3 regions of the Herbaspirillum sp. WGmk3 genome follow, and region 2 is predicted to be linked to each of the others. Evidence: predicted binding sites of a transcription regulator. Region 2 holds the regulator's gene; each other region holds the start of a gene.
What was found. Region 2 encodes sigma-54, which starts transcription at its own class of promoters, with help from an activator protein. Its sites were predicted from a motif close to TGGCANGNAANCTGCTTT; they were not measured.
Positions count from the first base shown of each region.

Region 1: the regulator sigma-54 is predicted to act here: its motif matches at 2,893-2,910, upstream of hmpA (NO-inducible flavohemoprotein).
Region 3: the regulator sigma-54 is predicted to act here: its motif matches at 6,560-6,577, upstream of MKD49_RS22435 (MSMEG_0572/Sll0783 family nitrogen starvation response protein).

Region 1 covers NZ_JAKYWT010000002.1:327,524-335,238, forward strand. Annotated here, with positions in the region: gene MKD49_RS07565 (2-hydroxyacid dehydrogenase) at 68-1,066, shown strand; gene MKD49_RS07570 (hypothetical protein) at 1,067-1,423, opposite strand; gene hmpA (NO-inducible flavohemoprotein) at 1,639-2,832, opposite strand; gene norR (nitric oxide reductase transcriptional regulator NorR) at 3,005-4,582, shown strand; gene MKD49_RS07585 (hypothetical protein) at 4,723-4,905, opposite strand; gene MKD49_RS07590 (dodecin) at 5,335-5,562, shown strand; gene glgA (glycogen synthase GlgA) at 6,130-7,715, shown strand, end outside.
Region 2 covers NZ_JAKYWT010000008.1:18,961-26,675, reverse strand. Annotated here, with positions in the region: gene MKD49_RS24265 (cation:proton antiporter) at 1-1,894, opposite strand, end outside; gene MKD49_RS24260 (hypothetical protein) at 1,945-2,271, shown strand; gene MKD49_RS24255 (SIS domain-containing protein) at 2,268-3,296, shown strand; gene MKD49_RS24250 (HAD family hydrolase) at 3,296-3,850, shown strand; gene lptC (LPS export ABC transporter periplasmic protein LptC) at 3,847-4,455, shown strand; gene lptA (lipopolysaccharide transport periplasmic protein LptA) at 4,507-5,133, shown strand; gene lptB (LPS export ABC transporter ATP-binding protein) at 5,136-5,879, shown strand; gene MKD49_RS24230 (RNA polymerase factor sigma-54) at 6,011-7,501, shown strand; gene hpf (ribosome hibernation-promoting factor, HPF/YfiA family) at 7,654-7,715, shown strand, end outside.
Region 3 covers NZ_JAKYWT010000006.1:263,851-271,565, forward strand. Annotated here, with positions in the region: gene MKD49_RS22400 (MSMEG_0569 family flavin-dependent oxidoreductase) at 1-777, opposite strand, end outside; gene MKD49_RS22405 (MSMEG_0570 family nitrogen starvation response protein) at 827-1,114, opposite strand; gene MKD49_RS22410 (MSMEG_0565 family glycosyltransferase) at 1,107-2,303, opposite strand; gene MKD49_RS22415 (sll0787 family AIR synthase-like protein) at 2,304-3,305, opposite strand; gene MKD49_RS22420 (MSMEG_0567/Sll0786 family nitrogen starvation N-acetyltransferase) at 3,302-3,862, opposite strand; gene MKD49_RS22425 (MSMEG_0568 family radical SAM protein) at 3,864-4,946, opposite strand; gene MKD49_RS22430 (Nit6803 family nitrilase) at 4,903-5,985, opposite strand; gene MKD49_RS22435 (MSMEG_0572/Sll0783 family nitrogen starvation response protein) at 6,001-6,483, opposite strand; gene MKD49_RS22440 (PLP-dependent aminotransferase family protein) at 6,927-7,715, shown strand, end outside.

The sequences.
Region 1 (7,715 bases), on a different contig from region 2:
TGAATTATGGTGCAATGCGGCATTGCACATGACTTCACGCAACCCAGCTCATCCATGAAAGGTTCCTATGAAAACCGCCGTCTTCAGCGCCCGCCGCTACGACCAGACCCTGCTCACGCGCGCCAATACCGCGTCCGGCGCTGCGCATGAACTGGTGTTCCTGCAAGACCGTCTCGATCTCGATACGGCACAGCTGGCCAGCGGCTGCCAGGCCGTGGCGGCCTTCGTCAACGATGACCTGGGTGCTGCCGTGCTGGAACGCCTGGCCGCTCTGGGCGTGCGTTTCGTCACCACACGCTCCACCGGCTTCAATCACATCGATACCCAAGCCGCACGGCGGTTGGGTATCACGGTGGCGCGCGTGGCCGATTATTCACCTTACTCGGTGGCCGAGTTCGCCGTGGGCCTGCTGCTGGCGGTGAACCGAAAAATCGCGCGCGCCAGCATGCGCACCCGCGAAGGCAATTTCGAGCTGGAAGGATTGATGGGCTTCGACCTGCACGGCAAGACCGTGGGCGTAATCGGTACCGGCAAGATCGGCGCGCTGTTCGCCCGCATCATGGCCGGATTCGGCTGCACCGTGCTGGGCAGCGACGTGCATCACAATCCGGACTTCGAGGCTCTGGGCGGACGCTACGTGCGCCGCGAGGAGCTCTTCGCCGCCAGTGACGTGATTTCGCTGCATTGTCCGCTCACTGAAGCCACGCGCTATCTGGTCAATGCCGAGACCTTGGCCCTCGCCAAGCCCGGCTGCATCCTGGTCAACACCAGCCGCGGCGGGCTGGTCGATACCGAAGCCGCGATTGCCGCCTTGAAGAGCGGCCAGTTGCGCGGCCTGGCCATCGATGTCTATGAACAGGAGGCCAGCCTGTTCTTCCAGGACCTGTCCTCGACCATCATCACCGATGACGTGATCCAGCGCCTGGTCTCCTTCCCCAATGTCATCGTCACCGGTCACCAGGCCTTCTTCACCGAGGAAGCCATCGGCCAGATCATGCAGACCACCATCGCCAACCTGAATGATTTCGCCGCGGGCAAGCAACTGGGCGAGCGTCTGGTGGCCTGATCAGCTCGCATGGCGGCCGGTGTCGAACAGCGAGCCCAGCTGCTCGCCGATGCGCGGACGCAGGTGTTCATGCACGCGCTGGATGATGTGTTCGGCATCGTCGGCGCCATAGGTCTGCGCCAGCTGGCGATGCATGTCGAAATGCAGGTAGAGCAGTCCGCGCAGACTCTGGAAAGCAGTCGGATGGGCCTGGCCGCAGACCTGCTCGTTGTTGTCCATGACCTGGTTCAGTACGCCCGGATCGAAGAGGCGTACCTGGCAGATCACGGCGCAGCGGACGATCTCCAGGTCCAGTGCTTCCAGTTCCTGGGTCAGTTCATCGGGAGTGTGGCGCTCGGCGCTCAGCTTTTCGCTCATGGCGGTCTTTCGGAGGAGGAGGGGAGTCCTCAGGATAGCATTTGCTGCAGCGCGGAAAACTTGTCGAAGATCAATCTTTCAGGGATTGCCAGCGCGAGGCAGGTAAATTTTGCCAAGAGCTTCACGCTGCTGCAGCATGGCGCTCAGACGGAACAAAAGGGCGATGGCGGATTGCCCGCCATCGCCCCTTCAGCGCGCCTTTCGGCCAGACAGGATCACTCCAGCGCGGCAGCCGGACCGAAGAATTCATATCGGCTCTGAGCCGCCGGTACACCGAGCGCGCCCAGCGCACGCTTGATGGCTTTCATGAACGGCTTGGGGCCGACGAAGTAGGCGTCCACGTCCCGCGTTTGCGGTAGCCATTGCTGCAGCAGAGCCGCATCGATGAAGCCGGTGGCGTAGGGGGCCGGATCGCCTGCGCGCGCCCGTTCATAGCAGAAATGCGCCTGCAGTTGCGGGTGTTGCGCCGCCAGTTCTTCCACCTGACGGCGGAAAGCATGCACGCCGCCATGGCGCGCCGCATGGATGAAATGTACCGGGCGACCGGTCGGCAGCGCCGCTGCCAGCATGGTCATCATCGGCGTAATGCCCACGCCGCCGCTGATGAGCACCAGCGGCTTGTCACTGGCCGTGAGCGTGAAGTCGCCGGCCGGCGGGAACAGTTCCACCACCGCGCCCACATGGATCTCGTCGTGCAGATGGCGCGAGACCTTGCCCTCGGCTTCACGCTTGACGCTGATGCGGTATTGCAGCGGCTGCCCCTGCTGGCGCAGCGGGGCCGACAGCGAATACTGGCGGCGCTGTTCCAGTCCGTCCACCACCATGCGCAGGCCGATGTACTGGCCCGGCTCAAAGTCCAGCAGCGCGCCGCCATCCTGGGGCATGAAGTAGAAGGAGGTGATCTCCTCGCTCTCGGCCACCTTGCGCGTGATCACGAAATTGCGCGCACCGCGCCAGCCGCCGGGCGCGGCGGCCTTGGCGTCATATTGCTGGCGTTCGGCGCCGATGAGGATGTCGGCCAGCTGGCCATAGGCGGCCGCCCAGGCATCGATGACGGCATCGGTGGCGATCTCCGCGCCCAGCACTTCACGGATGGCACGCAGCAGGCAGTCGCCGACCATCGGGTAGTGCTCGGGCTGCACCTGCACGGCGACGTGCTTGTTGATGATCTGCGCGGCCAGCGGGCCCATTTCTTCCAGGCGATCGATATGCCGCGCGTACATCAGTACGCCATTGGCCAGCGCACGCGGCTGGTCGCCGCTGGCCTGGTGGGCGCGATTGAAGAGGGGATGAACCTGTGGGTAGTCGCGCATGAGCATCTTGTAGAAGTGCGTGGTCAGCGCCTCGCCGCCCGATTCGAGCAGGGGGACGGTGGATTTGACGATGGCGAGTTGGGCATCGGTAAGCATGCGGGACCTTTCTGTTGGAAGCGGTGGAGGAAGTGCCGGAATGTCCGGGACCCTCTTGCTATTACAAAAGGCGTGCCACTTTCGAATGCCAATAAAATCAGGAACTTGCGAGCAGTTGGTGTATTTATGACCTGTGTCATAATGACCAATCAATCTTCCTTTGGAAGTCAATATGACCTCAAAAGTCCTGCTCGACGCCTTGCTCCCGCTGGTAGCCGACCTGTCGCGCCAGATTGATGACCGCGAGCGCTATCGCTGCCTGCTGCAGACCTTGCGCACGCTGTTCCCCTGCGATGCTGCAGCCTTGCTGCGACTGGAGGGCGAGCTGCTGGTGCCGCTGGCCATCGACGGACTTTCCAGCGATACCTTGGGCCGCCGTTTCCGCATCGCAGACCATCCGCGCTTCGGCGTGCTGCTGGCCAATCTCGGGCCGACACGCTTTCCTGCCGATTCAAGCCTGCCCGATCCCTATGACGGTCTGGTCGATGGCTTGAATGACGCCCATTCCGGCGCGCTGGAAGTGCACGATTGCATGGGCTGTGCGCTCTCGGTCAATGGCCGCCCGTGGGGCTTGGTCACGCTGGATGCGTTGGGTGCAGGGCGCTTCGATGGCGTCGACATGGCCTCGCTGCAGGCTTTTGCGGCGCTGGCGGCTGCCACCGTTCATGTGGCCGAACGCATCGACGACCTGGCCGCCGCTGGCGAACAGGCACGCCAGCGCGCCGAAGCCTATCGGCTGGGGCTGGAGGAGAGCCAGGGCAAGCGCGAACTGATCGGCCAGAGTCCGGCGCAGCAACAGCTGCTGGACGAGATCCGCATGGCCGCCCCCAGCGACATGACGGTGCTGGTCACCGGCGAAACCGGTACCGGCAAGGAACTGGTGGCCCACGCCCTGCATGCAGCCTCGCCCCGTGCGCACAAGCCCATGATCAGCCTGAACTGCGCAGCCTTGCCCGATACGCTGGTCGAAAGTGAATTGTTCGGCCACGTGCGCGGGGCTTTCTCGGGAGCGGTTGCAGACCGTCGCGGCAAGTTCGAGATGGCCGATGGCGGTACCCTGTTTCTGGATGAGGTCGGGGAGCTGCCGCTGGCGGTGCAGGCCAAGCTGCTGCGGGTGCTGCAGAGCGGGCAGCTGCAGCGGGTCGGTTCAGATCGCGAGCACCGCGTGGACGTGCGCCTGATCGCTGCCACCAACCGGGACCTGGCCGAGGAAGTGAAGCGCGGCCATTTCCGCGCTGATTTCTATCACCGCTTGTCGGTGTTCCCGATCCGCGTGCCGCCGCTGCGCGAGCGCGGGCGCGATGTGCTGCTGCTGGCCGGATATTTCCTGGAGCAGAACCGGGCGCGGCTGGGCTTGTCCAGTCTGCGCCTGGCAGCCGATGCCCAGCGCGCACTGCTGGACTACGCCTGGCCCGGCAACATCCGCGAACTGGAACACCTGATCGGGCGCAGCGCCCTGCGCGCCCTGGCATCGCAGCCAAAACGACCCGCCATCCTGACGCTGGATGCGGCGGCGCTGGAGTTGGGGCATTCCGCCCGCCCGCTAGCCTCGCCTGACACTGCGGCCAGCGCACAAGCTGAACCCGCGCAGCCGGGCGAAGGCCTGCGTGCAGCCGTCGAGCGCTTCGAGCGCAAGCTGGTCAGTGAGTGTCTCGAACGCCATGGCGGCAACCTGGCCGCGACGGCGCGGGAGCTGGGGGTGGACCGGGCCAACCTGAACCGGCTGGCCAGGCGTCTCGGACTGCGTTGAGCCGAGGGGAGGGTGGTTTACGGTCGATATGAAGAAAAAGAAAAGAAAACGGCCGAAATCCGTCAGGGCAGGCTGCCCATCATGATTCCGGCCGTGGCGGCGTGAAGCCCGGTGTCAAAAAGCCAGAGCGGAGAACAGCCTCAGGCGTCTTGACGCTCCACATCCAGTTCTGCCAGCTGGCCGCGAATGCGGATGGCCGTCAGGTTGCGGGCGGCAGCGGCATCGTCGTTGACGTGTTGCAGGTCTTCGGGCGGTGCGCTGATGACCTTCACGGGTGCGCCTGCGGGTGCAGTGACGGTAACGCCGGGGTTGAGTTGCGACATGATGATCTCCAAGGGATGAAAATCTCGTGCAGGCCCGCCGGAACGAATCAGGGCGGGCAGGGCCGCCATCGATCATGCGTAGCGTCGCTACGCATATGAACGTTTTGGCAAGCCAGATGATGCAATATTAGCCGGTTTGGTTGCGGTGCAACAGGTATTGAGCGGCTTAAATTTTTGTAGGAAGACACGCACTGTTGAAGACCGGCAATCCTTGTTTTCCGGCAATGGGAGGGCGGCTCCGGGCAAATTTGCTGCGGAGCAAAAAACGAGTTGATCTGATCGGTCGTCTGTCGTGCGCGGGATGGCTTTCCCGCCTGCTGTCCTACGCAAGCTGCTGGCGTTGGCCGATGCCGTCCGCGCAATGGGCCGGCTAGCCTATGGATTCGCCTCATCGTCCGATGAGCCCATCCCCATCAGGAAGGAGTCCCCATGACCGAACGCAAGCAAGACAATTCCAACACCTACAAGATCATCGAAGTCGTCGGCAGCTCGCCCAACGGCACGGATGAAGCGATCCGCAATGCCCTTGCCGACGTGGCCAAGACTGTCAAGAACGTGGACTGGTTCGAGGTCACGCAATGCCGTGGCCATGTGGAAAATGGCAGCATCGGCCATTTCCAGGTGGGCTTGAAGATCGGTTTCCGCGTCGAATCCTGAGCGTGTTCAAGGCCGATGCCATGGATGAGGGATACAGGCAGACAATGCGCATCGCCACCGGATAGCGATGTTCAATTTGCGCCTGCGGCATCGGCTCGCTAAGCTGAAAACTCTTCGCACCCGGCGCCCTGAACCCTCGATCCAGGGCGTTTCAATGACGGCACCTCGCGCCGCTATTTCCCGTAAATCATTTAGCCATTCAGATAGCTCATCTGGCAGTGCAGCGTGGCGAGCCCTTCCGTGATGGAAGAGCGCAAGCCGGCTGTGCGATGCCGGCTTGTTGCTTTATGGTGATCGTCGATGCATTGAGGCGTGGGCATTTTCGCCGCGCTGCAACAGTAGGATTCATCCTACGCCATCTCAGGCCGCTGTCCGATAGTGAGCGGATCTGCCGATCCGTATAACGTAATCATCGGCGCTCAAAAGACTGTCCAGTCCAACACAACAACAAGGACGTGTTTTCGCCCCGGCCCCCGGATCAAGCCACGGCCAGGACGAAGACCTATGCGATGCGACGAGCCAAGGGTGCTTTCCATCTCAGGTGCTTTCACACATTAGGGGTCCATCTTGCAAGCTCGAGTTCTGTTAGTCAGCTCAGAGGCCGTACCGCTCGTCAAGACCGGTGGCCTGGCCGACGTGATTACCGCGCTGGCCGTATCGCTGCGCAAAGTCGGCATCGATGCCAGCATCCTCATGCCCGCCTATCCGGAGGCGGTCCGCAATCTCGGCGACACGGTGCAGATCGGCCTGAAGCACGGCCTGCCCGGCGGTGCCGGCCGGATTCTGCGCGGCACCATCCCCGGTACCGACGTGCCGGCGCTGCTGCTGGATACGGCGCGTTTCCGCCAGCGCGGTGCCAATCCTTACGTCGATACCGACGGCGTCGAGTTCAGCGACAACGCGCTGTGCTTCGCCGATCTGTCGCACGCCGCTGTGGCCATCTGCGCCGGTGAAACCAGCCTGCCGGTGCCGCACGTGGTGCATGCCAACGACTGGCACGCCGGTCTGATTCCCTGCCTGTTGAAGCTGCGCGGGCTGGATCACATCGGCACCATGCTGACCATTCACAATCTGGCTTTCCAGGGCAATTTCGCGCTGGAGTCGGCCGAGCAGATCGGCATTCCCCAACATCTGCTGACCGGCGACGGCGTCGAATACTGGGGCAAGCTGTCCTTCCTCAAGGCCGGCATTCGTTTCTCCGATTGCGTCTCCACCGTCAGCAAGAACTACGCGGAAGAGATCATGACCCCGCGCTTCGGCTGCGGCATGGACGGCATTCTTTCCTTCCGCAAGCTGGATCTGCGCGCCATTCCCAATGCCATCGATGCCGAGCTGTGGAATCCCGCCGATGATCCGCTCATCGCCCGCAACTTCAGCATCGGCAACATGAAGGGCAAGGCTGCCTGCAAGCGCGACCTGCAAAAGCTCTTCGGTTTGCCAGTGGATCCCTTCGCACCTGTCATGGGCCTGGGTTCGCGCATCTCGCATCAGAAGATGGCCGATGTCGTCATCGAAGCGCTGCCCGGCATCATGGAGCGCCATCCGCGCCTGCAGGTGGTGATCCTGGGTTGTGGTGATCACGACTACGAAGCCGCCTTCCTCGATCTGGCCGAGCGTTATCGCGGCCGCATCGCGGTCCACATCGGCTATGACGAGCGCCGCGCGCACGCCCTGCATGCGGGCAGCGACATGTTGCTGCACCCGACCCGCTTTGAACCTTTCGGCCTTACTCCCCTGTATGCCATGCGCTACGGTGCCATCCCCATCGGCTCGCGCGTCGGTGGCCTGGTCGACACCGTGTGCGATGCCGATCGCGATCCACAGCGCGCCACCGGCGTCCTGTTCGAAGGCGAGAGCGCCGCCCACATGCAGCACGCCGTGGCCCGTGCCTTCGCACTGTACAACGACACCGAGCGCTGGCAGAGCGTGCAGCGCAATGCCATGAGCATCGACTGCGATTGGGCCGGCCCGACCCGCGCCTACATCGACGCCTATGCGCACGTGGCCGACATGGCGGTGCGCCCGTTGTTCGCACCGCGTCCATTGTCGGTGGATCGTCCTGCTGCCCAGGCGCACGCCCAGCCGGAGCGCATGGTCAGTCCGGCGGCCGCCATCGCTGCGGCACTGGCCGGCGTGGTCGGCGTACCGGCCGC
Region 2 (7,715 bases):
CTTCCAGCCGTTGCTTGCCGCGTCGCAGCATGGCGACTTCGGCACCACATTGGGCCGGCAGGTCGATGTCGGCCAAGGTATGGCCGATGGCGCTGGCACCGCCGATGAGGGTGACCGATTGCAGGCGCACGTTCATGCCCACGCCATCGGCTTCGGCATCGGACATGCCGTGGAAATAACCGCGCAGTGAAGCGTAACGTTCATCGCGCGCATCCTGCACGCGGTGCACCACGCGGCGCAGCGGCACGCCCAGCATCACCAGCGCATGCGAGGCCAGCATCAGGCTGCCTTCCAGCGCTTCCGGCACGACTTCGGTGGCACCGGCGGCCAGCAGCTTTTCCAGGTCGGCATCATCGTGGCTGCGCACGATCACCGGCAGCTCCGGTTCCAGCTCGTGGGCGTGATGCAAGACTTTCAATGCCGAGGGTGTGCTGGCATAGGTCACCACCAGCGCCGCCGCGCGGTGGATGCCGGCGGCCACCAGGCTCTCGCGCCGGGCCGCGTCACCGTAGGAAACATTGGCGCCCCCATTGCGGGCGTCCTGCACCAGTTCCGGATCCATCTCCAGGGCGTGGTAGGCGATCCCCTCCTCTTCCAGCAGGCGCGCCAGGCTCTGGCCGCTGCGGCCGAAGCCGGCGATGATCACGTGTTTCTGCACACCCATGGTGCGGGTCGCCAGTTGCGTCAGGGCCAGCGATTGCAGCATCCATTCATTGGCCGAGAGCTTCATGACGATGGCGTCGGACTGGGCCAGGATGAAGGGCGTGGCCAGCATCGACAGCACCATCGCGGCCAGGATCACCTGGATCAGCATGGGATCGACCAGCTTGAGGCCGCCGGCCTGGCTCAGCAGCACGAAGCCGAACTCGCCGGCCTGCGCCAAACCGAGGCCCACGCGCAGCGCCACACCGGTGGTGGAGCCGAACAGGCGCGCCAGTCCGGCGATGAGGGCAAACTTGAGCAGGACCGGCCCGGTCAGCAGCAGCAACACCAGGAACCAGTGATCCACCAGCGTGCGCACATTGAGCAGCATGCCGATGGTGATGAAGAACAGGCCCAGCAGCACATCGCGGAAGGATTTGATGTCTTCTTCCACCTGATGCTTGAACTCGGTCTCGGAAATCAGCATGCCGGCGATGAAGGCCCCCAGCGCCAGCGACAGGCCGGCCTTCTCGGTGATCCAGGCCGCGCCCAGGGTGATCAGCAGCAGGTTCAGCATGAACAGTTCCTGCGAGCGCCGCTTGACCACGATGCGGAACCAGCCGCGCATGAGCTTGCTGCCGAAGAACAGCAGCAGCGCCAGCACCACCAGCGCCTTGCCCACCGCCCAGCCCAGCGTGACCATGATGTTGCCGGAATTGTTGGCCAGCGCCGGCACGACGATCAGCAGCGGCACCAGCGCCAGATCCTGGAACAGCAGCACGCCGAGGATGCGGCGGCCGTGTTCGGTCTCCAGCTCCAGCCGCTCGGTAAGCAGCTTGGAAACGATCGCCGTGGACGACATGGTCAGCGCCCCGCCCAGCGCAAAGGCCGCCTGCCAGCTGACGTTGGCGAACTGCGGCAGCACCATGGCCGCGCCCCAGGCCACCAGCATGGTGGTGGCAATGGTCGCCGCCACCTGTGCCACGCCCAGGCCGAAGACAATATGGCGCATGGCCGAGAGCTTGGAGAGCGAAAACTCCAGACCGATGGAAAACATCAGGAACACCACGCCGAACTCGGCCAGCGCATGGGTGGTTTCATTGTCCTCGGCAAAAGCCAGGCCGTGCGGGCCGATGATGATGCCCACCACCAGGTAGCCCAGCATCGGCGGCAACTGCATCATGCGGAAGGCGACCACGCCAAGGACTGCGGCAGCCAGAAGGAAAAGGGTCAGTTCCAGTCCGGAAAACATTGCTGTTGGGGTTTCTTGTCAAAAGCCGCCGGGCTGCGGCGGGGTTCGATATGAATGAATTTGTAAAATTGGCAACGCACCAGCAAAAGGCAGTTCACCTGACCAGTGTGCAATATGAAGGAAAACCTCGGGCGGCGAGGCGCGAAATCGCCTTGAAATTCATACGTGTGGCTCCACAACAGCAGAGTAATTCACCGCGACCGGAAGCCCTCCGCGCCTGCTGCGATGCCATGCCCCATCCCGGCAATGGCCGGAAATCCCCCGTGGCAGCGGTGCTGCGGCGCGATGCAACGCTGCACATCACGTCAAATCCGGCAGCATTCCCTTACATCTGGCAAGTTTTTTGCTTTGCTAATTCGTTTATACTTCGGTTATGAGTGTAACCGATGACAAAACCACGCCTGCATCTTTTTCGGCCGGGGCTGCCCGCCGTGCCATCGCACTGGCACGCCAGACCCTGCAGATCGAAGCCGATGCCATCCTGGCCCTGAAAGACCGCCTGCGCGACGACAGCGCCGAACCCCTGGCACTTGCCGTGCAGACCTTGCTGCAATGCGACGGACGTGCGGTGGTCTCGGGGATCGGCAAGTCCGGCCATGTCGGCCGCAAGATCGCCGCCACCCTGGCCTCTACCGGCACCCCCTCGCTGTTCATGCATCCGGCCGAAGCCGCGCACGGCGACCTGGGCATGGTGACGGCGCGCGATGTCTTCATTGCCATTTCCAATTCCGGTGAAACGGCCGAGCTGCTGGCCATCGTGCCCATCGTCAAGCGCATGGGTGCGGTGATCATCGCCATGACCGGCAATGACCAGTCCACCCTGGCCAAGCTGTCCGCCGTCCACCTCAACGTGGGCGTGGCGCAGGAAGCCTGTACCCTCAACCTGGCCCCGACCGCCAGCACCACGGCCACGCTGGCCATGGGCGACGCGCTGGCGGTGTCGCTGCTGGATGCGCGCGGCTTCGTCGAGGAAGATTTTGCGCGCTCCCATCCCGGTGGTGCACTGGGCCGCCGCCTGCTGACCCACGTGCGCGACGTGATGCGCAGCGGCGAGGCCATTCCCGCCGTGCGCCCGGACGTGTCGCTGTCGGCAGCGCTGATGGAAATCACCCGCAAGGGCATGGCCATGACCGCCGTGGTGGATGAGCAGTTCCGCCCGGTCGGCGTCTTCACCGACGGCGACCTGCGCCGCTTGCTGGAGCGTGGCCAGGACTTTTCCAAGTTTTACATCGCCGACGTCATGCATGCCAATCCGCAGACCGTCAACCAGGACCAGCTGGCCGTGGATGCCGTGCAATTGATGGAACAATTCCGCATCAACCAGCTGCTGGTTACCGATGCGGCCGGCGTGCTCACGGGCGCGCTGCACATCCACGATCTCACTCGCGCCAAGGTGATCTGATGAACGCGCCAGCCTTCGCCAGCACCCTGCCCGCTGCCGCGCTCGCCAAGGCGGCAACGATCCGCCTGATGATCTTCGACGTGGATGGCGTGCTCACCGATGGCGGCCTGTTCTACGGCGAGGACGGCGAGGCCTTCAAGCGCTTCAACGCGCTCGATGGCCACGGCATCAAGATGATGCAGCAATACGGCACCGCTGCCGCCATCATCACCGCGCGCCAGTCGCCCTATGTGCTGCGCCGTGCGCGCGATCTCGGCATCGCCCATGTATTCCAGGGCATCCACGACAAGCGCCAGGCCTTCGAACAGCTGCTGCAGCAGGTGCAGTTGACGCCGCAGGATTGCGGCTACCTGGGCGACGACATCATCGACCTGCCGGTACTGACCCGCGTCGGATTCAAGGCCTGCGTGGCCAACGGCCATCGCGAGGTGAAGTCGCGCAGCGACTACGTGACCCAGGCCAGCGGCGGCCATGGTGCCGTGCGCGAGATCTGCGACCTGGTGCTGGCAGCACAAGGCAACTACGAGGCGGCCCTCGCGCCGTACCTGGCATGAGCGGGCGCAGCGGAGAACGCAACGCCGAGCGCATCCGCCTGGCGGTGATTCTGGTGATCCTGATCGCCGGTGCCCTGGGCAGCTTCTGGGTGATGCAGGCCATGCGGGCCGCGGGTGACCAGCAACCGGCGCAGCGTCCGCGTGGCAAACCCGACTACTACCTGGAAAACTTCAACTACGTGCGCATGGGCCCGACCGGTCTGCCGCGCTATGACGTTGCGGGAACGAAGATGGTGCACTACCCCACGGATGACTCCTTCGAGATCACCAAGCCGGTGGTGCACAACCTGGACCAGAACCAGGCACCGATGGAGCTTTACTCGGATACCGCGCGCGTCACCGACGACCAGACGCAGATCCACATGTACGGCAACGCCAACGCCATCCGCGCGCCCTACAAGGGCCGCGAGCAGATGCATCTGGTGTCGGAATACCTGCTGCTGTTGCCTGACGATGAAATCGTCAAGACCGACAAGCCGGTGGCCATGACCATGGGCACCACGCGCCTGAACGGCGTGGGCATGGTGGCCAACAATGCGACCCAGGTGGTGCAGCTGTTCGGCAATGTCCGCGGCTATTACGAGCCCACTCCGAAGAAACGCTAAGCCGGATGACTCCGGGATAAAAACGCCAAGAACCGATCAGACAGGAACCCAATGAAACGCTCATTCTTACTGCCGATGCTGATGCTGGCTGCCGTGTGCGGCGTGGCCAACGCCGAGAAGGCGGACTCCACCAAGCCGACCAACATCGAGGCAGACCAGATGGTCTACGATGACGTGCGCCAGGTGAAGACCTTTACCGGCAACGTGGTCATGACCCGCGGCACGCTGATCATCAAGGCCGGCCGCGTGGTATTGACGACCGACCAGTACGGTTATGAAAATGCGGTGCTGTATGCGGCCCCGGGCGCGCTGGCCAACTTCCGCCAGAAGCGTGACGGCGGTCCCAACCTGTGGATCGAAGGCCAGGCCGAGCGCATCGAGTATTCGGAGCAGACCGAAATCTCCAAGCTGTTCCAGCGCGCGCACATCCAGCGCATGGACGGCGATCGCATCACCGATGAAGTCAACGGCGAATTCATCTCCTATGACAGCCGCGCCGAATTCTATTCCGTGAACAACACCGCCACCGGCGAGAGCAAGCCGGGCGCAGGCCGCATCACTGCGGTGATCCAGCCCAAGAATCCGCCGCCGGCAGGCAGCACCGCGCCGGCCCAGCCCGCGGGCAAGAACAACGCTGCGCAGCCTGCAACGCGTCGCGACAGCGGAAAGGACCAGTGACAATGGTAGCCAGCTCGCTGGTCGTTCGCGGCCTGAAGAAAAGTTATGGCGCGCGCCAGGTGGTGCGCGATGTCTCGATGGAATTGCGCAGCGGCGAGGTGGTCGGCCTGCTCGGCCCGAATGGTGCCGGCAAGACCACTTCGTTCTACATGATCGTGGGGCTGGTGCCCTCCGATGGTGGCGAGATCGACCTCGATGGCGCGTCCATTTCGCGCATGCCGATCCACAAGCGTGCCACCATGGGCTTGTCCTACCTGCCGCAGGAAGCCTCGGTATTCCGCAAGCTGACGGTGGAAGACAATATCCGCGCCGTGCTGGAACTGCGCCAGGAAGAGGGCAAGCCGCTCTCGCGCGATGAAATCGAAGGCCGCCTCAACAACCTGCTGCACGAACTGCAGATCGAGAAGCTGCGCGAAAGCCAGGCGCTGTCGCTCTCGGGCGGTGAACGCCGGCGCGTCGAGATCGCCCGCGCACTGGCCACCGATCCGCGCTTCGTGCTGCTGGATGAACCGTTCGCCGGTATCGACCCGATTGCCGTGATCGAGATCCAGCGCATCGTGCGCTTCCTGAAGGAACGCGGCATCGGCGTGCTGATCACCGACCACAACGTGCGCGAAACGCTGGGCATCTGTGATCGCGCCTACATCATCAACCAGGGCACGGTGCTGGCCAGCGGCAATCCGGAAGAGATCATCGCCAACGAGTCGGTGCGCCGCGTGTATCTGGGCGAGCATTTCCGCATGTAAGCGGTGCAGTCGGCTTGCCCGATACGCTTGAAGAAATACAGAGTGCACATCACGTAATACGCAACAAGCAATACGCAATACGCAACGACCGGCAGAGCAACCAGCGGGCCACGCCGCTTTCAGAAAGACAGATGAAACAGTCGCTCCAGTTACGTACCTCGCAGCACCTCGCATTGACGCCGCAACTGCAGCAGTCGATCAGACTGTTGCAACTGTCGACGCTGGAACTGCACCAGGAACTGGAACAGATCCTCTCCGACAATCCCCTGCTGGAACGCCTCGACGACGCGCTCGACAATTCGGTACGTCTGCTGGCCGATGGCGCGGTCTCCAATTCGCCCTCCAGCGGCGTTGCCGAAACCAGTCACGAAGGCAGCGGCGAAGCGGCCCCGGCCGCCAGCGATGGCGATTCCAGCTTCGACTACCAGGACAACACGCCGGAAGCCGGTGTCACGGGGGATGCCGACTGGAGCTTCGACGACGTCGCGCGCAGCGGCAAGTCGCCAGACGATGACGATGCCCGTCCGCAACTCGAAGCGCACGAACTGACCCTGCGCGAACACCTGCTGGAACAGATCCGCGTGACCGCACGCACCCTGCGTGATCGTGCGCTGCTGGAACTGCTCACCGATGCGCTGGACGAGAGCGGCTATCTGGAAGAGCCGCTGGAAGACATCCACGCACGCCTGCCCGAAGAGCTGGGCATCGACATGGAAGAGCTGTCGATTTCGCTCAAGCTGCTGCAGAGCCTGGACCCGGCGGGTGTCGGTGCGCGCAGTGCCGGCGAATGCCTGGCCCTGCAGATCCGCCGCCTGCCCAAGATCCCCTTTGTCACGCGCAAGCTGGCGCTGAGGATCGTGGAGGATTACCTGCCGCTGTTTGCCCAGCGCGATTTCAACAAGATCAAGAAGGCCCTGGATTGCGATGACGAAGACCTGCGCGAAGCGCAGGCCGTGATCCGCCAGTGCCGTCCGCATCCGGGTGCGGAATTCGCGCGTGATGCCTCGGACTATGTGGTGCCGGACGTGATTGTCAAGCAGACAAAGAACGGCTGGCAGGTCATGCTCAACCATGAGGTCATGCCCAAGCTGCGCGTCAATGCGATGTATGCCAGTGCATTGAAGCAAGCCAAGGGAGAAGGTTCGCTGTCGTCGCAGTTGCAGGAAGCCAAGTGGCTCATCAAGAACATGCGGCAACGTTTCGATACAATTTTGCGCGTCGCGCAGGCTATTGTGGAACGTCAAAGAAACTTCTTTTCACATGGGGCAGTGGCCATGCGCCCCCTTGTGCTGCGTGAAATTGCTGATACACTGGGTCTACACGAGAGCACCATCTCTCGCGTGACGACTCAGAAATACATGCTCACTCCGCATGGAATGTTTGAGTTGAAATACTTCTTCGGTAGCCATGTCGCGACTGAAACCGGAGGTGAAGCTTCCTCCACCGCGATACGGGCGCTGATCAAACAGTTGATAGGAGCCGAGAACCCGCAGACCCCATTATCCGATAGCAAGATTGCGGATATGCTGGCAGAACAAGGCATGGTGGTCGCGCGACGCACAGTCGCCAAATACCGCGAAGTGTTGAAGATTCCGCCGGTCAATCTCCGCAAGTCCCTCTGAGTTTTTCCTCAGTTTTTCTGCAGTACCGTTGCTGTGTTCAGGCAAGCATCCGACTGATGCCCGCGCCATCTGACACGAAGACCGTGCCCGTGGTACAGCTGCAGCAGGATCGATTGCACGAACCTCCAGTGACTTCACGATAGGAGTCTTGTATGAATCTGACCATCAGTGGACACCACCTCGAACTGACCCCCGCCATCCGGGAATACGTGCA
Region 3 (7,715 bases), on a different contig from region 2:
GCGCAGGTCGATGTCGCGCCCGCCATCCCGGCCCGTGACGTAGTGATTGGTCTTCTCGCGCACCCCGGTGCCCAGCGGATGCTGGTCGACCGGCAGGTCGTAATACTTCATCTTGTCCAGCCACTCCACCACATCCTTGCCGCGATAGGTGCGCGCCACGCGCGGAGCTTCACCCACGCCCAGATGCACGCGCCGGCCGGCCAGGTGCAGGTCCTCGGCGATCTGGCAGCCGGACTGGCCGGTGCCGACCACCAGCACTTCGCCCTCGGGCAGCGACTGCGGATTGAGATACTGGCTGGAATGGATCTGCACGATATCGGCAGGCAGGCGCTCGGCCGCGCGCGGCACCACCGGGATGTGGTAACCGCCGACGGCCACCACCACCTGGTCCGCCGTGTAGGCGCCATCGCTGGCGCTGAGATGCCAGCGCTCCCCCACGCGCCACAGCTTCCCGACCGTCACGCCTTCGCGCACCGGCGGCTGGAAGCTGGCCACGAAACCATCGAGGTAGGCCACGATCTCGTCCTTCTTCATGAAGCCATAGGGATCGTCGCCGCGATACGGATAGCCGGGCAGGTTGCATTGCCAGTTGGGCGTGACCAGGCAAAAGGTATCCCAGCGTTCATGCCGCCAGGCGTGGCCGACCTGGTGTTTTTCCAGTACCACGTGATCGATGCCGGCTTGCTTCAGGTACCAGCTGATCGACAGGCCGGCCTGGCCGCCGCCGATGATGATGACGCTATGGTGGCGCGCCGCGCCTGAGACTTGGTTGGACATGGTGTACCTCGTGCAGTGATGTCGTGTTGGATAAGGCGTGATGGAGCGATCAGGGCATGAAGGACTCGACCCTGACCACCGGATCGGCATTGGCCTCGAAACGGGCCGCCATCTCCTCGATGCGGCGCAGCTGGTCCAGCGCCGAGGAACAGGCGAAGCCGTATTTCGCCCGGACCCGCTCGCTGCCGATGTTCAAGGCCGTGGCGCTGCGCTGAACAAAGTCGGCCAGCGCGTAGCTGCGTCCCTCCTCCAGATGTTCCTTGACCACCAGCGAGGGGGAATAGCAGTCGGTGACGGTGTCGTCCGGCCAGCGGACACGAAAGTGCATTTCAGGCATGGTGTTCCTCTTGGAATGACGCTGCCACGGGCTGGCAGCGGATGAAATCTGCATACAGCTCCACATGCCGGCGTGCCGAGCGCTGCCACGAGAAACGCGCACAGACTTCCAGGCCTGCCGCGATCAGGCCAGGCCGCGCCGCCGGCGCCAGCGCATGCGCGATGCCGGCGGCCATCGAGGCCGGATCGTGCGGATCGACCCAGGCACAGCAATCGCCATCGAGGTATTCCGTGAAGGGCGCGATGCGCGACACCACCACCGGTACGCCACTGGCCATGGCCTCCAGCACCACCAGCCCGAAGCCTTCCTTCAGCGACGGAAAGACCAGCACATCGGCGCAACGGAACAGCGACGGCATGTCGGCATCGTCTACTTGCCCGAGGATGCGCACGGCGTCGGCCGGCAAGGCGGCGGCCGCCAGCTCGGCCTGGAAAGCTCGCTGATAACCGGCATGATCCAGCACGCTCGCGCCCCCGGCGATGACCAGTTGCGCCTGCGGATAAACGCGGCGCAGGCGCACGAATGCCTGCAGGATGCCCAGCGTATTCTTGCGTGGCTCCACGCCGCCCACCGCCAGCAACAGCGGCTTGCCGGTCAGGCCCTGCGAGCGCCGCACGGCCTGGTCACGCGGATCCGGCCGGGGCGAATGGCGCAGCATGTCGACGCCGTTGGACACCAGCTCGGCGCGCACGCCATGCTCGCGCTGCAGGATGTCCTGCCAGGTGCGGCTGACGCACAGCAGCCGGTCGGCCATGCGATAGCCGCGTTCCTGCCAGGCATGCAACTGCGGATCATCGAACTGGTCGAGGTGATGGACGGTGCGCACGTAGCCCCGGATCACGCCCCGCTCCACCAGCGTGGCCAGTGCATTGGCGCTGATGGAATCCTGGGCGTGACAAAGATCGAAGGCGTGCATGTCGGTCTGCTCAAAGCAGCGCAGGTAGTCCTCGATACGCTGGCGCACCATGCCGACGACACCCTCGCACTGCACCGGCCCCGGCACCGGATGGAAGGTGCAGGCTGCCGGACGGAACAAGCCCTTGCCGCGCGCATCCGGCGCAAACAGGCTGACCTCATGGCCAAGCGCCTGCAGACCCTCGGCCAGTTGCAGGGCATGCACCACGCCGCCGCGCGGATTGACGGAGTGGGTCAGCATGGCGATGCGCAGCGGTGTGCGTGACGTCTCCATTCATGCCTCCCGGCGCGGACCGCAACCGATCAGCGCTTCCTCAGCCAGGTTCCAGAAGGGCAAACGCTGTCCGTGCCAGCACAGATCGAGCTGGCGGCTGTCATCGATGCGGCCGATGGATGCTGCCGCAATCCCGCGCGCAGCAAAGCGGGCCAGCACCTCCGGCAGGTCATCATCGGCCACGCTCAACAGGAATCCATAACTGGGAAAGGCGCTCAGCCAGCGCTGGAAATCGACACCAGGCGGACACGGTATGGCCTCCAGATCGATCACCGCGCCCTTGGCGGAGCACTCCAGCAGCATCAAGGCGGTGCCGACCACGCCGGCCATGCTGATGTCCTTGGCGGCACGCGCCAGCCCCGCTTCGGCCAGTGCGGGCAACACTTCGAGGTCGCCGCGCAGACGTTCGGCAGGAGCGCCAGTACTGGCATTCCAGTAGGCATACGGTTCCTGGAAGCGCCCGCGCAGATCGATGGCGGCCACCAGGTGTTCACCGCTGCGCGCATCAAAACTGGTCAGCAGGCGCGTGGCCCGGCCGATGATGGAGACGGAGAGCTGCTCGCGGTCGTTGCGGCGATTGCTGTGGCCGCCCACCAGCGGCACTCCATAGACGCGCGCGCCCTCGGCCAGTCCGTCGAGGATGGGCCGCGCGGCCTCGCCACCACGGCTCCACAGGGCATCGACCACCGCCAGCGGACGTCCGCCCATGGCGTAGATGTCGCTGACGTTGACCATCACGCCGCAGTAGCCGGCAAACCAGGGCTGCTGTTCGACGAACTCGTTGAGGAAACCTTCGATGGCAAACAGCAGATAGCCGTCGCCATCCGGAATGGCCGCGCAGTCGTCGCCTACGGCCAGCGTATGGCCCTGGTGCTGCATGGCCGGGGCCGGCGGCAGCGCCTGCATCACGGCATCGATATCGCGCTTGTGCGCGATGCCGCGCGAGGCACGCAGGGTCTCGATGATCTGCGCCAGCGTGGGCGAACTGTCGCGCGCATTCATGGCGTGCGCTCCTCGCGGCCCACGACGAAACCGACATCGCCATCGCTGATCGGTGGATAGAACGACAGGTCGGCCTGCATCAGGTGATGCGGCAGACCATGGACTTCAATCTCTGCCAGCGTATGCCAGTGCAGGCGGTGGAACAGCGGCGCATTCTGGCTCTGCACCTGGGCCAGGAAGGTGTGGCAGCCGTGCGCATGCGCGGTGCAGACGGCCAGCCGGATAAGACCGCTGCCGACTGACCCGACGCGGCGCGCATGCCGTGCCACGGCCAGCCGCGAGCCATGCCACACGCCTGGCGAAGATTCATGGATTCGCACCGTTCCTATGATTTCCCGCCAACCCTCATCGCGCTCCAGAACGGCCACGATGGGCATGGCGATGGCATCGGTAGCGTCGCCATCGTCCTCCTGAAATACGTTCTGTTCGGCGCAAAATACGGCACGGCGCAGGCGGCGCGCTGCTTCGCGCTCCACTGTCTCCAGCGCCAGCTTGATGCGCACGCCCCGGGCCAGGATCTCGGGGGCCAGCGATGCGTGTTCGGCGACGTCGCTCATCTCACTTCCTTTCGAACGAAGACAGCGAAGAGCAGGCACCGCACTTGCCGCACCCGGCCTTGGCATCGCCCGATCGCATGCCGGCGTGCTCCAGCATGGCCGCCAGCGGTGCCAGCAGGCGGCGCATGGCGACGGCATCCGGCGAGGGATGGTCTTCCAGCGGCGTGCCCGAGATCGGTACAAACGGCACCACGAAGGGATACACGCCCAGCGCGATGAGCTGCTCGCTCATTTTCAGGATGGCCTCGTCGCTGTCGCCCAGGCCGGCCAGGATGTAGGTGCTGACCTGCCCGCGCCCGAAGACCTCGACGGCAGCGGCGAAGGCTTCCATGTAGCGCTCGACAGGTACGGTGGCCTTGCCGGGCATGATGCGTTTGCGCACTTCCGGCGTGACCGCTTCCAGATGCATGCCCAGGGTATCGATGCCGGCATCGGCCATGCGGCGGAACCAGGCATTGTCGTCCGGCGGCTCGCACTGGCCCTGGATCGGCAGGTTCACCGCCGACTTCACGCCGAAGGCGCTTTCGCACAGCAGCTGCGCGCCGCGATCGGTGGCATTGGGCGTGCCGGTGGTCATGACCATATGCTTGACGCCATCGAGCAGCACCGCCGCGCGCGCCACCTCGCCCAATTGCTCGGGGGTCTTGCGCAGGATGGTGCGGCCGGCCGCCAGCGACTGGCCGATGGCGCAGAACTGGCAGGACTTGCGGCGGCTCTCGTAACGGATGCAGCTCTGCAGGATGGTGGTGGCCAGCACATCGGCGCCATGCAGCGTGGCGATCTTGCCGTAGGGGATGCCATCGAAGGTCTGCATCTTGTAGAAGCGCGGCTGATGCGGGAAGGACACCACGCCCACCTCGACGCCATCGCGCAGGATGCGGGCAGCGCCATCGGCACCCGGCTGCGTGGCCACGTAGGGCGAGGACCAGGCCCCGGCGGTATGCACCGGGATCATCACGGTGTGGCCATCGACGGTCACCGCCTTGTGATCCGACGGCCCTGCCCCGCCCCGGCGGCTCTGCGCGCCGGCAGCGGGATCGTCAAGACGCAGTCCCAGGGACTGCAGTTCCGAGATCAGCTCCACGGCCGCCTTGCGGCTCGGGCGCTGGGGATGCAACTGGATGACGGCTGTCTGCATGAGGGAACCTCGCGGAAGGATGAGTGACGGGAGCAGGCTGTTCGGCCGGGAACAGCGAGGACATGGGAGACGTGCGGCGATCATCGATCACCAGGTGCAGCAGTTCCGGGCGCGCATAGTGGCCCACCGAATCCATCATGCGCTTGCGCTTGGTGACCAGCTCCATGTCGAGGTCGGCCACCAGGATGCCTTCGCCGCTGCGCAGGGGCTCGGCCAGCAGCTTGCCTTCGGGCGACACGATGGCGGTACAGCAGCCACCGCGCAGCGCCTTCTGCGCCTGGGGATCGGGCTCGATGGCGGCGATCTGTTCATCGCTGAGCCAGCCGGTGGCATTGATGACGAAGCAGCCCGATTCGAGGGCGTGATGGCGGATGGTCACCTCCATCTGGTCGGCAAAGATCTGCCCCACCATGGAGCCGGGGAATTGCGCGCAGTGGATTTCCTCGTGCTGCGCCATCAGGCTGTAGCGCGCCAGCGGGTTGTAGTGTTCCCAGCAGGCCAGTGCACCGAGACGGCCGACGGCGGTCGGCACCACCTTCAGGCCGCTGGCATCGCCCTGGCCCCAGATCATGCGTTCGTGATAGGTCGGCGTGATCTTGCGGCGCTTCAGCACCAGCGTGCCATCGGCATCGAAGACCAGCTGCGCGTTGTAGAGCGTGCCGTGGTCGCGTTCATTGACGCCCAGTACCACCACCGTCCCGTGTTGGCGAACGGCGGCGGATACGGCCTGGGTCACGGGACCGGGCACCGTCACGGCGCGCTCGTAGAGCAGCAGGTGTTCCGGCCCCGAAGCGAAGGGCGGCCGCACGAACGAGAAATACGGATAGTAGGGAACGAAGGTCTCCGGGAAGACCACCAGTTGCGCACCTTGGGCCGCAGCATCGGCGATGGCCTGGCACACCTTGGCCACGGTGCCGTGTTCGCTGTCGAGGTCGGGCGCGATCTGCACCGCCGCCGCCCGTACCGTTCTCTTGTGCATGCTCATGGGCCGCCCTTCCGCTTACAGGGTCCAGGTGTCGAGAATGAAGGCGTTGTCGCGACGATGCAGCAGCACCAGGTCCAGCACGTCCAGCGGATTGATGGGACGGATGCCCGGGATCAGCGAGGGCTCGCCATGGCCGTACAAAGCCTGCAGCGCGAAGCGGCAGGCGTAGACCTTGCCACCCTCTTCCATGAACTTGACGATCTGCTTGTTGAAGTTCTGGTGACCGGGAAAAGCCTCATCCCCCAGGGTCGGGAAACCGCGCTGCACGCCCAGGGTCACGCCGGGGCCATAGAGCAGGATCGAGGTCTCGAAACCCTTGCGCTTCAGGCGCGTGGCCTGCAACAGATTGACGAAACCGATCGAGCCTTCGAATGCCACGGTGTGGAAGGTCACCAGCGCTTTTTCGCCCGGCTGGGCTTTGACGTCTTCGAATACCTTCTCTTCATAATCCACCAGGAAATCGCCGGGGGCGTGGGCTGCTTTGGTGACTGCGGGCATGGTGATACTCCTCTCGATTGCTGTGGGTCGGCACTTGGGGAAGTGGTCCGGCGACCTCGCCGCGACGCTGGCATTGAATGCATCAGGCGTGCCACCGGCACCCCGTCAATGCAGGAATTGACTGCATAAAAATCCCGTCAATCTCTCCACGCGAAGGCGCAGGCCAGCATCGGTGCGGCTTGGCGAATCATGATCGGCGAGGTGTTTTTTGACCCTGGCGAAGCAATCCATTCAATCGCTCCATACAATTCGCCAACACCGCGCAAACCCGCTTGCACTCTGGCGCGGCGAGATGTGTTGAGTTGGTGCGCAAGGGTGCGCGACGTGATGCACGACGGTGCAATTGGCGACAACCGCGGCGGCGATTGGATGGAATGCAACTTGCATTCAATGAGATGTTTCGATGCAGTCAATATTGAACGCCGGCAATCAAGGAAAGCACCATGTCCAAGCACAGCAGCGTATGGGTTCCCAAGTTGAAGAAGGGCGGCGGCCCGCTCTATCTGGCCATCGCCAATGCGATTGCCGAGGATGTCGCCACCGGCCACCTGCAACCCGAACAGCGTCTGCCGCCGCAGCGCAAGCTGGCCGAGTTGCTGGACCTGGACTTCACCACCGTGGCCCGCGCCTATACGGAAGCGCATCGGCGCGGCCTGGTGGATTCGGTAGTGGGACGCGGCACCTTCGTCTGCGGCAAGCGGCGGCCGCGCATTCCGCGCGTGACCGAAGGCCGGCCCAACGTCGACATGTCGATGAACATGCCGCCCGAGCCGGAGTCGCCGGAGCTGATGGAGTTGATGCAGGCGGGCTGGAACAAGGTCAACGGGCGCCTGCGTGATCTGCTGCGCTATCAGGATTTCGGCGGCTCGACTGAGGATCGTGAGGCCGGCGCGCTCTGGCTGCGCCGGCGCGCGCTGGTGGTGGAACCGGAACGGGTGCTGGTGACGCCGGGCGCACAATGTGCGCTGCTGGCCATCCTGACCATGCTGGTCGGACCGGGCGGCGTGCTCTGTTGCGAGGACGTGACCTATCCCGGCCTGCGGGCGCTGGCCGGCCATCTCAACATCAAGCTGGTCGGCTTGCCGATGGACAACGAGGGCATCGATGCCGTGGCCTTCGCCGGTGCCTGCGCGCAATATGCGCCCAAGGCGCTGTACTGCAATCCCACCCTGCTCAATCCGACCACCTGCACCACCTCGCTGTCACGCCGCCAGGCGCTGGTGGACATTGCA